Linked DNA regions of Geothrix sp. 21YS21S-2. Each later gene encodes a partner of the first gene's protein in a complex. Links are inferred from orthologs where the notes say so. Each region holds a gene or a part of one and is shown in the gene's direction. Other genes may lie near its edges. The genes, in order: RAH40_RS15660 and sbcB.

Region 1 (6,682 bases):
TGCTGGAGGACGGCCATGCCGTTCAGCGCGGAACCGCCCAGGAGCTGGCCCAGGAGCCCGGCCACTACAGCCGGATCAAGCGCCTCCAGAGCCTGGAGCGGGAGATCCTGGGCGAAGCGGCTTCCTAGAGGGCCTTCTATTTCTAAAACACCCTAGACCTCCGGCCAGTGGTGCTTGGGGTACCTGCGGGCCAGCCCCGGCCTCATCTCCTTGTAGACCCGCTGCCAGAACCCCGCCAGGTCCGTCGTGACCTGCACGGCGCGGTTGTTGGGGGCCAGGAGGTGGAGCACCAGGGGAACCTCGCCCCCGCCGATGGCGGGACCCTTCTTGAGGCCGACGAAGTCCTGGAGCCGGGACGCCACCCAGGGGGCGCCGTCCCCGTAGTTCACGCGCAGGCGGCGCCGGGGGATCTGGATCCATTCCGGTGCCCAGGCGTCCAGGAGCCGCGCGGTCTCGGCCCCCAGGGCACGGCGCACGGCGCCGGGCCAGTCCGCGGCCTCCAGTTCCTTCAGGCTGGCGAGGCCCTCGCAGGCGCCGGTGAGCAGCACCTCGCGCAGACCGGTCTCGTCCGGGATGGCCAGGTCGGGGCGCAGCCTCGCCAGGAAGGCCAGGCGGGGCAGAAGGCCTTCCAGGGGGGCCGCGCCCGTGGCGGCCCGGGCCAGCACCTGGGCCGCGCCGGGGTGGCCGGGAGGCGCGGGGCGCCGGCTCTCCATGAGGAGCAGGTCCTCGAACCAGAGGCGGGAATAGAGGTCAACGCGGCCCGTGCCCCCGTTGAAGGCCAGTTCCTCGGTGTCGCGGATGGCGTCCGGGAACGCGTCCAGGAGCCAGTCCGGCTCCAGGCGCGAGGCGGCCTGGACCTGGATCTGCCCGCCCACGCCGTCGGCCTCCAGGGCCAGGATCCACCCCGCCCGGCGCACCCGGCACTGGGGCGCGAGGCGCGCGCCGCCCCCGCCCACCAGGGTGCAGGTGCCGTTGCCGCCCACCCGGGCGATGCGGTCGGGGTAGGCCGCAACCATGGCGCGCAGGAGCCCCTCCTCGTCCTCCTCCAGGGCGCCGCCGCCCAGGGCCCTGAAGGCCAGCCGCGCCTGGCGCAGGGCCGCAGGATCCGTGCCCGCAGGCTCCAGGTAATGGTCGATGCGGGCGAGGACATCGGAATCCAGCGCATGGCCCTGGGGGGCGCCTCGGGGGGCCAGGTCCTTGCGGGCGACCAGGTCCCCGGTTTCCAGGAGCACGGCCGCGAGCCTTGCGAGGTTGGGGATGCCGGCGTCCTCGCCGGCGGTCACCAGGCGCGCCAGGCGGGGGTGGAGGGGCAACCGCGCCATGCGCCGGCCCAGGGCCGAGATCCGACCGTCCTCCATGGCCCCCAGGCTCTCCAGGAGCTTGCCGCCGGCCTCCAGGGCCTTTGCCGGGGGCGCCTGGAACCACTCCAGGCCGGCGCCGATGTCCAGGTCGGCCAGGGCCAGAAGCGGTTCGGCCAGATCCGTGCGAAGGAGCTCGGCGGCATCGAAGGGAGGCCGGGCATTGAACTCGGCCAGGGAGAAGAGCCGCAGGCAGACCCCGGGCCCGGTGCGCCCGGCCCGCCCCGCGCGCTGCACGCAGCGGGCCTGGCTGATGCGGACGGTGCGCAGCCCCGGCAGGCCCGACCAGGGGGAGTGGAAGGCCTCCCGCCCCAGGCCCGAGTCCACCACGGCACCCACCCCCTCCAAGGTCACGGAGCTTTCGGCCACGTTGGTGCTGAGGATGACCTTGAATCGCTCGCTGGGGGACACCGCCTCCTGCTGCGCATCGAACGGGAGGCTCCCGTGCAGGGGCAGAAGCCGCAGCCCGTGGGTCTCGGCGGTCCGGGCGCAGCTGCGCAGGCAGCGGCGGATTTCGCCGGCGCCGGGGAGGAACACCAGGGTGTGGCCCTTGAGGCCCTCCCGGTAGAGCCGGTCCACGGCACCCGCCACCTGGTCCTCCAGGGGGGCGGACTCGGGCCGCTGCTGGTGCCGGATCTCCACGGGCCACTGGCGCCCGGGGCAGGCCAGGGCGGGGGCCTCCAGGAAGGCCGAGATGGGCCCGGGGTCCAGGGTGGCGCTCATCACCCCCAGCCGCAGGTCCGGGCGCGCCCCCTTCCGCAGCCGGCGCAGGAGGGTGATGGCCAGGTCCGTCTGCAGGTGGCGTTCGTGGAACTCGTCCAGGAGGACCGTGGAGATGCCGCGCAGGGCGGGGTCGTCCTGGAGCCTGCGCAGCAGCAGCCCCTCGGTGACGAAGCGCACGCGGGTGGCGCGGGAGACCTTCTGCTCGAAGCGCACCGCGTAGCCCACGGCGCCGCCCAGCGGCTCCCCCAGTTCCGCGGCCACCCGGGCCGCGGCGAGGCGCGCCGCCAGGCGCCTTGGCTCCAGCACCCAGCACTCGCCTTCGGCGAGCATCCCCGCATCAAGCAGGGCCCGGGGCACGCGCGTGGTCTTGCCCGCGCCGGGCTCCGCCCCAAGAACCAGGCAGCCCCGGTCGCGCAGCGCCTCGACGATCGCCGGGAGGAAGGGGTCGATGGGCAGGGGGGAAAGGGTCAAGACCGCTCCCGGAGCGCCTCGGCGAAGCCCCGGAAGATCCCCAGGGCGCTCAGTGCCGCCGGATGGTCCATGGCAACCAGGTTCTCGGGATGCCACTGGACCGCCACCACCCACCGGGAGGTGTCGGCGGCCTCGAGGCCCTCAACCAGGGGCCGCCCGTCCCTGGCGGTGCCGTGCCAGGCCACCGCCCGAAGGCCCGGGGCCAGGCGGCCCACGGCCTGATGGTGCCGGCTGTTGACCTCCACCGCTTCGGCCCCCACCAGCGCGCGCAGCCGGGAGGCGGGGTCCACGATCACCCAGTGGGCGAGTTCGGGAGGGAGGCTGGAGGAACCCAGGCAGTGACGCTCCGGCCCGCAGCCGTAGTGATCCGGGATGTCCTGCACGAGGCTGCCCCCCAGGGCCACGTTGAGCAGCTGCTCCCCTCGGCAGATGCCCAGGATGGGCAGGCCCAGGTCCCAGGCCCGGCGGGCCAGGGGGATCTCCAGGGCGTCCCGTTCAGGGTCCGGCTCGGCCTCGGGGTGCACGGCCTCCTCCGGATCCCAGTTGGCGGGGTGGATGTCGTCCCCGCCGGTGAGGAGCACCCCCCGGAAGCCCTCCAGGGGGGGGACCGGGTCCCCGGGGCCCACAAGGAGGATCTCCCCCTCCCAGCCCCCCGCCCGGACCGCCGGAACGTAATGTCGGCCCGCGGATGACTTGTCTCGGCAGGTTATGAGAAGGCTTGACACGAAAACTCCCGCTATCATCATTGTCACCCTACCACCAGCTCAGACGGACTGAGGCATTCGGTGAGGCGGAGAGCTCCGCCACCTACAAGGAGGAAGAACATGTCCGGATCGTTGAACAAAGTGATGCTGATCGGAAACCTGGGCCGGGATCCCGAGCTCAAGATGACCCCGTCGGGCCAGGCCCTGGCGCGCTTCTCCGTGGCCACCACCGAGACCTGGAAGAACCCCCAGGGTGAGAAGCAGACCAAGACGGAGTGGCACAACATCGTGGTTTGGGGCAAGCAGGCGGAGATCGCCGAGAAGTACCTGCGCAAGGGCAAGCAGGTCCTCATCGAGGGCCGCATCCAGTACCGTGAGTACACCGACCAGGCGGGCGTCAAGAAGACGGCCTGCGACATCCGTTGCGACAACTTCGTGATGCTCGGCCGGCTTGAGGAAGGCGGCGGCCGGCCCTCCGGCGGCGGCGGCGCCGACGAGTACGAGCCCACCGGTGCGCCCGCTCCCGCTTCGGGCGGCGGTCAGGTCTACGACGACGACATCCCGTTCTGAGGGGTGCCGGAGCCGACCGTGTAGCTTGATTTGAAAAAAGCCCATAGGAATATGGGCTTTTTTCATGATTGAAGCCTCGAGTCCAGGCTGGGGTCGCCCTACCATCCCGGGAACCATCGGGCACTCCCGGACATTGGGTAACGATGGAAGTGCCCCGATGATGCGGTCGTTCTTTCTCTTGATGGCGCTCCTGGCGGCGGCGGGCCTCCACGCCCAGACGCAGGGGGCTGCCCCAGCTTCGGTGGCGCCAGGTGCAGGGATGGAGTTCTGGACCGGCCGGCCCCGGTGTGGTGCCAATTGCATGAACGGAAGCCCTCCATCCAGGGCCTATTTCAAGGAAGCCCGCAGGCAGGGCATCCAATGGCTCCGCTTGGCCTACGACAAATGGAAACCAGCCAGACGTGATTTCCTGCTGGGAGACGCCAGCCGGTACGAGGGACTGGTGGCGGCCGATCTGAAAACGCTCAAAGCCACCCTCGATCGCGCCCATGCGGAAGGGATCAAGGTCGTGGTGGTGCCCCTCTCCCTGCCCGGGATGCGCTGGAGCCAGAACAACGGCGCCCGATTCGACGGACGGATCTGGCGGGACAAGGAAGGGTGGAGACAATCGGCGAGGTTCTGGGGCGACCTCGCCAAGGAGCTGAAGGGCCACCCGGCCGTGGCAGGGTACAACCTGGTCAACGAACCCGCCCCTGAACGGGAGGGCGGCGCAGCGGAAGATGCTTCGCCGGAGGAACTGAAAGCGTGGTACGCCACCGTGAAAGGGTCCGCCTGCGATCTTCCCGGGTTCTACAAGCTGGTCCTGGCCGCCGTCCGGAGGGTTGACCCTGACATGCCTGTGCTGCTGGATTCGGGGTGGTACGCACGGGCCACGGGTTTCACGTACTGGCCGGATCCGGTGGGTGATCAAAAGACGCTCTACGCCTTCCACATGTATGAACCCTACCCTTGGTCCAGTCCGGCGAATTTCCGGCGGGCCGAACCGTGGGTATACCCCGGCCCGGTTCCTTCCGTTTCCGGGCGGGAGCAGGAATGGGATCGGGCGGCGATAGCCCGTTTTCTGCAGCCGGCCTACGACTGGGCCAGGGAACAGGGGATCCCGGCCCATCGCATTGTGGTCGGCGAATTCGGTTGCCACCGGCTCTCGCCGGGGTGCGCCACCTATCTGGAGGACGTGCTCTCGGTGGTGGAAGGGCAGGGGTCCCACTGGGCCTTCTACGCGTTCCGGGAAGACACGTATGACGGTTTCGGCTACGAATTGGGCACCTGGAAGGCCCCTTGGGCCTTCTGGCAGGCCCAGAAAAAAGGCCGGCCCTGGAAATGGGAGCGGACCACGACGTCTCTCTATGAACCCATCGCCCGCCGCCTCAAGGCCGAAAGGGAAAGGCCCTCGCGCCCGGCACCTTCCTGCAGTAGAAACGGATCGTGTTCCCCATGGGCAGCGCCAGGCTCATCGCGGACACCAGGAAGGCCAGGGGACCAAGAAGCGTCCCCAGGAGGAGGTGCAGCCAGGTCCAGGGGCTTCGGCGCAGGGAGATGCCCGCGGGGTTGCCCATGAGGGCCCGGTACAGCCGGCTGGGTTCGCCCGGGAGGAGGTTGAGCCAGTTCTGGAGGGTCGTGAACGCCGAATATTCCAGGGAATACCAGGTCCGCTCCTCGACCCTGAAGCCGCAATGCTCCACCAGTCCGGCCAGGGCCGCAGGCGTGAGGAAATGGAGGTGGTGTGGGTAGTCGAAGCACAGGTTGCGGCGTCCCAGGAGCCTGAATCCCCAGGTGCGGAAGTTGGGGACCTCCACCACCAGGAGTCCCCCGTCGGCAAGGAGATCCCGGGCACAGGCCAGGTAGGCCCTGGGGTTCGCGAGGTGCTCGAGCACATGGAAGAACGTGATCACATTGAAGGAGGCCGGTTCCAGGCCAAGGTCCGGCAGCTCCCCCACGGCGACATCAATGTTCCTGAGGCGCCGCGCCGCCTCGGCCGCGGTGCGGGACACCTGGGTGCCCTTCACCGTCCAGCCTTTCGCCTTGAAGAGGGCCAGCAGGTCCCCGCGGCCGCAGCCCACGTCCAGGATGGAGTTCCCGCCCCCGCACCTTGCCGCGACGGCCCGGTACCTTGAGGACTTCAGGCCCACCACCAGGGCCTCCGCCAGACCCAGGAACCGGCCGCCGGAGTCCTCCTGGTAGTAGTCCTCCTGGTAGAGTTCCGCCTGCGCCGCGGGTTCGGGCAGGGGATCCAGGCTGGCGCCACCACAGGCCCGGCACCGGACCACGGCGGGCTCGCCGGGCCTCCACGGTTCCAGGGGTCCTCCTCCACAGAATGCGCAGGCCACGGCTCGTCTCAGGCCTCCGGCCCGATGCGCGTCCCCGCGCACAGGACGGTGTTCTTGGGCACCACGACGATGCCGTCCTGGACCACGTAGTCGCCCGCGTCCAGCTCCGTGCCGCGGGGGAAGGGCCTGATGACCACGCCCGCGCCGATGCTCACGTTCTTGTCCAGGATGGCGCCCTCGATGTGGCAGTCGGGGCCGATGCCCAGGGGCACCTCCTTGTGGAGGCGCTGGTAGTAGTCGGCGCCCATGACGATGCTGTCCAGGATGCGGGTGCCGGGGCCGATCTGGCTGCGCACGCCGATGATGGAGTGGGTGATCTCGCCGCCGCCCTCGATGACGCAGCCCTCGCAGAGCAGCACGTCCTTGAGCTTGGTGTCCGAGCAGATGGAGCCGGGCAGGAACCGGGAGTGGGTGTAGATGGGGTGGTGGGCGTCGTAGAGGTTGAACTCGGGGTTGGGGCGGGTCAGCTCGAGGTTGACGTCGTAGAAGGAGCGGATGGTCCCGATGTCCTGCCAGTAGCCGTCGAAGT
Region 2 (5,801 bases), 870 kb from region 1 along the record:
TTCCAAGGCCTTCTTCTTTGCACTCATAGCAACCAGTCCTTACCGCCTGCCAGGATCGTCATCACATCATCACAATTTCAAACGGTTCACACCTGTAATGGATGTAATGAAACGCCAGGCTTGGCCCACTAGAGCAATCACTTCGTGCGGTCGCCACCATGAAGACGAGCATTGGCACGCCAAAGTAGTTACTTCATTACAACGTACCATCAAAAAAACCGACCGCGGCACGACCTGTGCCAGTAGGACTGGGGTTTGGGCGATGTCCTTGTAAAATGAAGACTTCACGATTGCAAGATCGTCCATAGAGCTTGGCCCCATCGGCACCATCCGGTCCTTGCCGCCCTTGCCGTCCCGGACGTGGATCAGCTGTTGCGAGGCACCTTTCGCAAGGGAGAAGGATCCTGGAATAAGGGTCGGGGTTCCCAGGTTCCCACAGCCGGCGCTGGCTTCCTTGGACGTCACCAGCGATGGACTTGTGGACCGTCTTCACGTCCTGATTCCACCTCCGGCGTTTGCCGAGTTCCCAGCATCGGCAGGAGCCGCTCGGCCAGGGATCGAAGCGGGCCCCGCAGAGGGTGCAAAATGGCTTTTTCATGGTGCCTTGCAATCGCACCGTCCCATACCGCATGAGGACATGAATCGCATTGCGGGTGATCCTGGCGCGTGAAATAAACGACTAGTGTGTCATCAAATAATCATTATTTTGCAATGCCAACGGAACTGCCTATATTCAACCTGCCGCACGCCTGCTGTAGGTGGGCGATCCTTTCAGTCCGTGAACCCATGCAGAGGAGAATGTGATGACCCAAAGCCCACGATTTTCGTTCCTTTCTGGCCTCAATCGCACATCCGTGCGCGTCGGGCTGGCCATGGCCTTGGCGGCCGGCCTTGGGGTTTATACCTCGGCATCGGACCATGAAGGCGGGGAAAGGGAGGAGAGTCTGGTCAGGCGCGGCTTCGCCATGGTTCCGAAGGGCGTGACGCTCGATATGCGGGGCCGCAACCATGCCCTGGTCGGCCTGGGCAGCTACATCGTGAACACCGGTGGCTGCATCGACTGCCATACGCATCCGACGTATATGCCCGGCGGCAACCCCTTCGCCGGTCAGCCAGAGGTCGTGAACAGCGCGCAGTACCTGTCGGGAGGTCAGCAGTTCGGGCCATTCACCTCGGCCAACCTGACGCCGGACAACACGGGGCGCCCGGCCGGCTTGAGCCTCAGCGAATTCGTGAACCTGATGCGAACCGGCGTCGATCCGGATTGGACCCCGGCGTCGAATCGGCCAAAGCTTCTTCAAGTCATGCCGTGGCCGGCCTTCGGCAAGAAGTCCGATCGCGATCTGGCTGCGATCTACGAGTACTTGAGCGCGATTCCGTCGCTGCCCAACAACCCGAACCCGGGTCCCTGAGCGCGCGAGGGACCTGGATGCCCGCGTCGCGGTAGGCCTGTTCAAACCGTTGGCCCCTACGGCGGGACCATGGCGTTTGAAGGCGCGAGGCGCGTCCCGCCCAGATCATTGGGCCTGGGCAGCCTGGCGGCGCCCAGGACCTCCCGCAGATCCCGCGCCGGATGAGCGTAGGGGAGAGTGACTGCACCCATGCAGGGGCCCTTGACGGAAGGGCCGGACCCAGGCCGGAATCCTCCCCGGCGCCCTGCCCCATCACCCCCGGTCGGCCTCGCTCCGGAGGGCGTCCCTCAGGCGGTCCAGGAGGCCCAGGAGCGCGGCGCGCTCCCCGGCGTCGAAGACCCGGGCCACCTCCCGCACGGCCTGGGCCTCCACGGCCCCCACCCGTTCGGTGAGGGCCCGGCCTTCGTCCGTGATGGAGACCCGCACCCCGCGCCGGTCCCCGGGGTCCTCCCGGCGCCGGACCAGGCCCTGGGCCTCCAGGCGGATCGCCAGGCGCGACACGTCCGCGAACCGGTAGAGCATCCGGCGCCGGATGTCCTGCACAAGGTAGCCGCCCTCGGGTCCGCCCCGGAGGATCCGCAGGAGGTTGTACTGGGGGTCCGAAAGCTGGAACTCCGCGAAGACCCGGTTCTCCAGGAACCGGCCCAGGAACTCCCGGGTGAGGAGCACGGCGAGGATCACGTCCTCCCCCTCGGCCGGGGGACGGGACATCCGCAACTCCTCCCGCAGGTCCATGGGCGCCTCCGGGGAGCAGTGTAGCAAAAAATTCCAAAATACGGGTTGCAACTCATGAGTTTCAACTCATATTGTATTGCGCGTTGAAACGCGTAAAAAGGAGACGCCCATGACCAACCTCAGCCATCCCACCCTGAGCTCCGTGCTCGGCACCGCTTTGTTGCTCGCCTCCCCGGACCCGGCGTTTGCCAGGGACCTCTACCGGATCGACCCCACCCACTCCCAGGTGGGCTTCCGCGTGCGCCACCTGGTGACCCGGGTGCCGGGGGAGTTCCGGGTCTTCGAGGGGACCCTGGAGGTGGACGGCCAGGACCTCTCCCGGTCCTCGGTGGCCGTAACGATCCAGGCCGCCAGCGTGGACACCCGGCTGGAGGCCCGGGACAACCACTTGCGCAGCGCGGATTTCTTCGATGCCGAGCGCCACCCCCTCATCACCTTCCGCAGCACCCGGGTGGTGGACCGCGGCCAGGGGCGCCTGGAGGTCACCGGGGACCTCACGATCAAGGGCATCACCCGGCCCGTCACCCTCGCGGCGATGAGCCTGGGGGCGGTGCGTACGCCCTTCAAGGACACCCGGGCGGGGTTCGAGGGCACCGTGAAAGTGAACCGCAAGGACTTCGGCATGAACTGGAACCTCCCCCTCGACCTGGGCGGAACGGTGCTGGGCGAGGAGGTGGAGATCTCCCTGGCGGTGGAAGCGATCAAGCAGGAGGCGCCGTGAGCGCCGGACCTGCACCGGACGGGGGGCTCGCGCGCTAAAGTTAGGCCTTCCCCCCCGCTCCGGAGGCACGCCCATGGACCCCACGTTCTATTGGCACGACTACGAGACCTTCGGAGTCGATCCCCGGGCGGATCGGCCGGCGCAATTCGCCGGACTGCGCACCGACCTGGACCTCAGGGAGGTGGGGGAACCGCTGGAGATCTGGTGCCGCCTCTCGCCGGACTACCTGCCCCAGCCCGAGGCCTGCCTGCTCACGGGGATCGGACCCGGGGCCGTGGGGCGCCTGGGGCTGCGGGAGGCGGACTTCATCACCGCCATCCACACGGAGATGGCCCGGCCCGGGACCTGCACCGTCGGCTACAACAGCCTGCGCTTCGACGACGAGGTCACCCGCTCCACCCTGTTCAGGAACCTGCTGGATCCCTACGCCCGGGAGTGGAAGAACGGCAACAGCCGCTGGGATCTCCTGGACGTCCTCCGCCTGGCCCGGGCCTTCCGCCCCGAAGGGATCGTCTGGCCGGACCAGGAGGACGGCACGCCGTCCTTCCGGCTGGGGGACCTCACCCGTGCCAACGGGATTCCCCACGGGGAGGCCCACACCGCCCTGGCCGATGTGCGGGCCACGCTCGCCCTGGCCCGCAGGCTGAAGGCGGCCCAGCCCAGGCTCTGGGACTTCGCCCTCAAGGCGCGCGGCAAGCAGTGGGTGCGCGCCCAGGCCGATCCCGCCCATCCCCAGGCCCTCATCCACGTCTCGGGCATGTTCAAGGCGGCCCAGGGGTCCTTCTCCCTCGTCTGGCCCGTGGGGGACCAGCCGGACCGTCCCAACGAGATCGTGCTCTGGGACCTGCGGGTCCCCTTCGAGCCGTTCCTGGACCTGGACGTGCCGGCCCTCCGGGAGCGGATGTTCGCGAAGGCGGAGGACCTGGCCTCGCGCGGCTGGGAGCGCCCGGGCGTGAAGACCCTGCACACCAACAAGTGCCCGGTCATCGTGCGGGACCTGCGCCTGCTGACGCCGGCGGTGGCCGAACGCCATGGCCTCGACCTGCCCGGCCTGGAGGCCCGGGGCGCCGCCCTGCAGGCGCAGACGGCCTTCCGGGCCCGGCTGGTCGAGGCCAGCGGCTCAGCGTTCGCGGGCCCCGGCTCCGCCGACCCGGATTTCTCCATCTACGGAGGCTTCTTTTCCGATGCCGACCGCGCGTGGATGGACCGGATCCATCTGTCGGCCCCCGCGGAGCTGGGCAGGCTCAGGCCCGTGTTCAAGGATCCCCGGCTCCCGGAGCTCTTCTTCCGCTACCGGGCCCGCAACTGGCCCGAGCTGCTCACCCCGGCGGAGGCGGAACGCTGGGCGGCCCATTGCCGGAACCGGCTGGAGCATCCGCCCCTGGAGAGCCTGCTGGGCCTGGACCGCTTCCGGGAAGTCCTTGCGGGGTTCCGGAAGAGCCATCCGGAACGGACGGCCCTCTGGCAGGAACTCGAGGACTGCCTCCCGGCCGAGGTTCCCTCCGAACGGTGACGAAGGCGCCTCGCGGGTGTGGTGGAATGGTCCCATGCCCGAAGCGCCCCGCCCCTCCCTTCCGCCCTGCCCCCGGGGGCGCGCCATCCGCACCTTCGGCGTCCTCGCCCACGTGGATGCGGGCAAGACCACCCTCACCGAGCAGATGCTCTTCCACAGCGGCAGCATCCGGGCCCTGGGGAGCGTGGACCGGGGCACCGCCCACACCGACTGGATGGACGTGGAGCGGGAGCGGGGCATCTCGGTGCGGTCCGCGGTCACCACCTTTACCTGGCGGGACGTGGAGGTCAACCTCATCGACACGCCCGGGCACGTGGACTTCGGGGCGGAGGTGGAGCGGTCGCTGCGGGTCCTGGACGGGGCGGTGCTGGTCCTTTCGGCGGTGGAAGGGGTCCAGGCGCAGACGGCGGTCCTCTGGAAGGCCCTGCGCCGCATGGGCATCCCCACGGTCGTCTTCATCAACAAGACCGACCGCATGGGGGCGGACCCCGCGGGGGTCCTGGCCCAGGTCCAGCGGCGGCTCTCGCCCATGGCCCTGCCCCTGCACCCCGGGGAGGACTGGCCGCAGACCGTGGAACGGGTGGCGGAGCTGGACGAGGCCATCCTCGACCCCTGGGCCGAGGGGCGCCCGGTTTCCCCCGCCCTGCTGAGGGCGCGCATGGCGGCCCTGGCCCGGGCGGGTAGCCTCTACCCGGTGCTGTTCGGCTCGGCCCTGAAGGGGCTGGGCGTGGAAGAGCTCCTGGACGCGGCCGTGGACTGCCTGCCGCCCCCCGCCGGGGACGTGGACGGGCCGGTGTCGGGGCTGGTGTTCAAGCTGGAGCACGACAAGACCATGGGCCGGATCGCCTACGTGCGCCTCTTCAGCGGGGAGATGAGGAACCGGGACGCCGTGGCCAACGCCACCCAGGGGACCCAGGAGAAGATCACGCAGATCCGCCGCGTCCGGGCCCAGCGCCACGAGGACGCGGGCCTGCTCCAGGCGGGGGACATCGGCTCGGTCTGCGGCCTCCAGGCCCGCATCGGGGATGTCCTGGGCGACCCGGCCGGGGTGCCGGAGGGCTGCGCCATGGCCGTGCCGCTCCTGACCGTGCAGGCCTTCGCCGGCCAGGAGGCGGACTTCCCCCGGCTGGTGGCGGCCCTGAAGGAACTCGCGGACGAGGACCCGATGCTGGAGCTGCAGTGGCTCCGGGATGAACGGGAGCTGCACCTGCGCATCATGGGCGTCATCCAGATGGAGGTGCTCACGAGCCTCCTGGCGTCCCGGTTCGGGCTGGAGGCCCGGTTCGGCGCGCCTTCGGTCATCTACCGCGAAACCCCCGCCAGGGCGGGGGAGGGTTACGTCGAATACACCATGCCCAAGCCCTGCTGGGCGGTTCTGCGCTTCGCCATCGAGCCCGGGGAGCGGGGCTCCGGGGTGGCG

Evidence for each region.
Region 2: the proteins of RAH40_RS15660 (region 1) and sbcB are in contact, whole or in part, in a crystal structure (PDB 3C94), measured with the Escherichia coli proteins. The link is inferred for Geothrix sp. 21YS21S-2 from one-to-one orthologs.

What each region holds. Positions count from the first base shown.
Region 1 is NZ_CP132910.1:3,544,261-3,550,942, forward strand. The notes cover bases 2,168-5,101. They hold RAH40_RS15660 (single-stranded DNA-binding protein), read left to right. Parts: upstream 2,168-3,376; coding sequence 3,377-3,826; downstream 3,827-5,101. Other genes in these bases: hrpB (ATP-dependent helicase HrpB), read right to left, coding at 2,168-2,552; RAH40_RS15655 (gamma-glutamyl-gamma-aminobutyrate hydrolase family protein), read right to left, coding at 2,549-3,277. In the rest of the region: RAH40_RS15645 (ABC transporter ATP-binding protein), read left to right, coding at 1-128; more of hrpB, read right to left, coding at 153-2,167; RAH40_RS15665 (bifunctional 2-polyprenyl-6-hydroxyphenol methylase/3-demethylubiquinol 3-O-methyltransferase UbiG), read right to left, coding at 5,194-6,093; RAH40_RS15670 (glucose-1-phosphate adenylyltransferase), read right to left, coding at 6,162-6,682. UniProt on the Escherichia coli protein: Plays an important role in DNA replication, recombination and repair. Binds to ssDNA and to an array of partner proteins to recruit them to their sites of action during DNA metabolism. Acts as a sliding platform that migrates on DNA via reptation.
Region 2 is NZ_CP132910.1:2,676,711-2,682,511, forward strand. What follows is about bases 2,205-5,161. They hold sbcB (exodeoxyribonuclease I), read left to right. Parts: upstream 2,205-2,941; coding sequence 2,942-4,381; downstream 4,382-5,161. Other genes in these bases: RAH40_RS11745 (YceI family protein), read left to right, coding at 2,257-2,868; RAH40_RS11755 (translation factor GTPase family protein), read left to right, coding at 4,416-5,161. Outside these bases: RAH40_RS11730 (hypothetical protein), read left to right, coding at 804-1,412; RAH40_RS11735 (hypothetical protein), read right to left, coding at 1,469-1,603; RAH40_RS11740 (MarR family winged helix-turn-helix transcriptional regulator), read right to left, coding at 1,665-2,123; more of RAH40_RS11755, read left to right, coding at 5,162-5,801. UniProt on the Escherichia coli protein: Degrades single-stranded DNA (ssDNA) in a highly processive manner.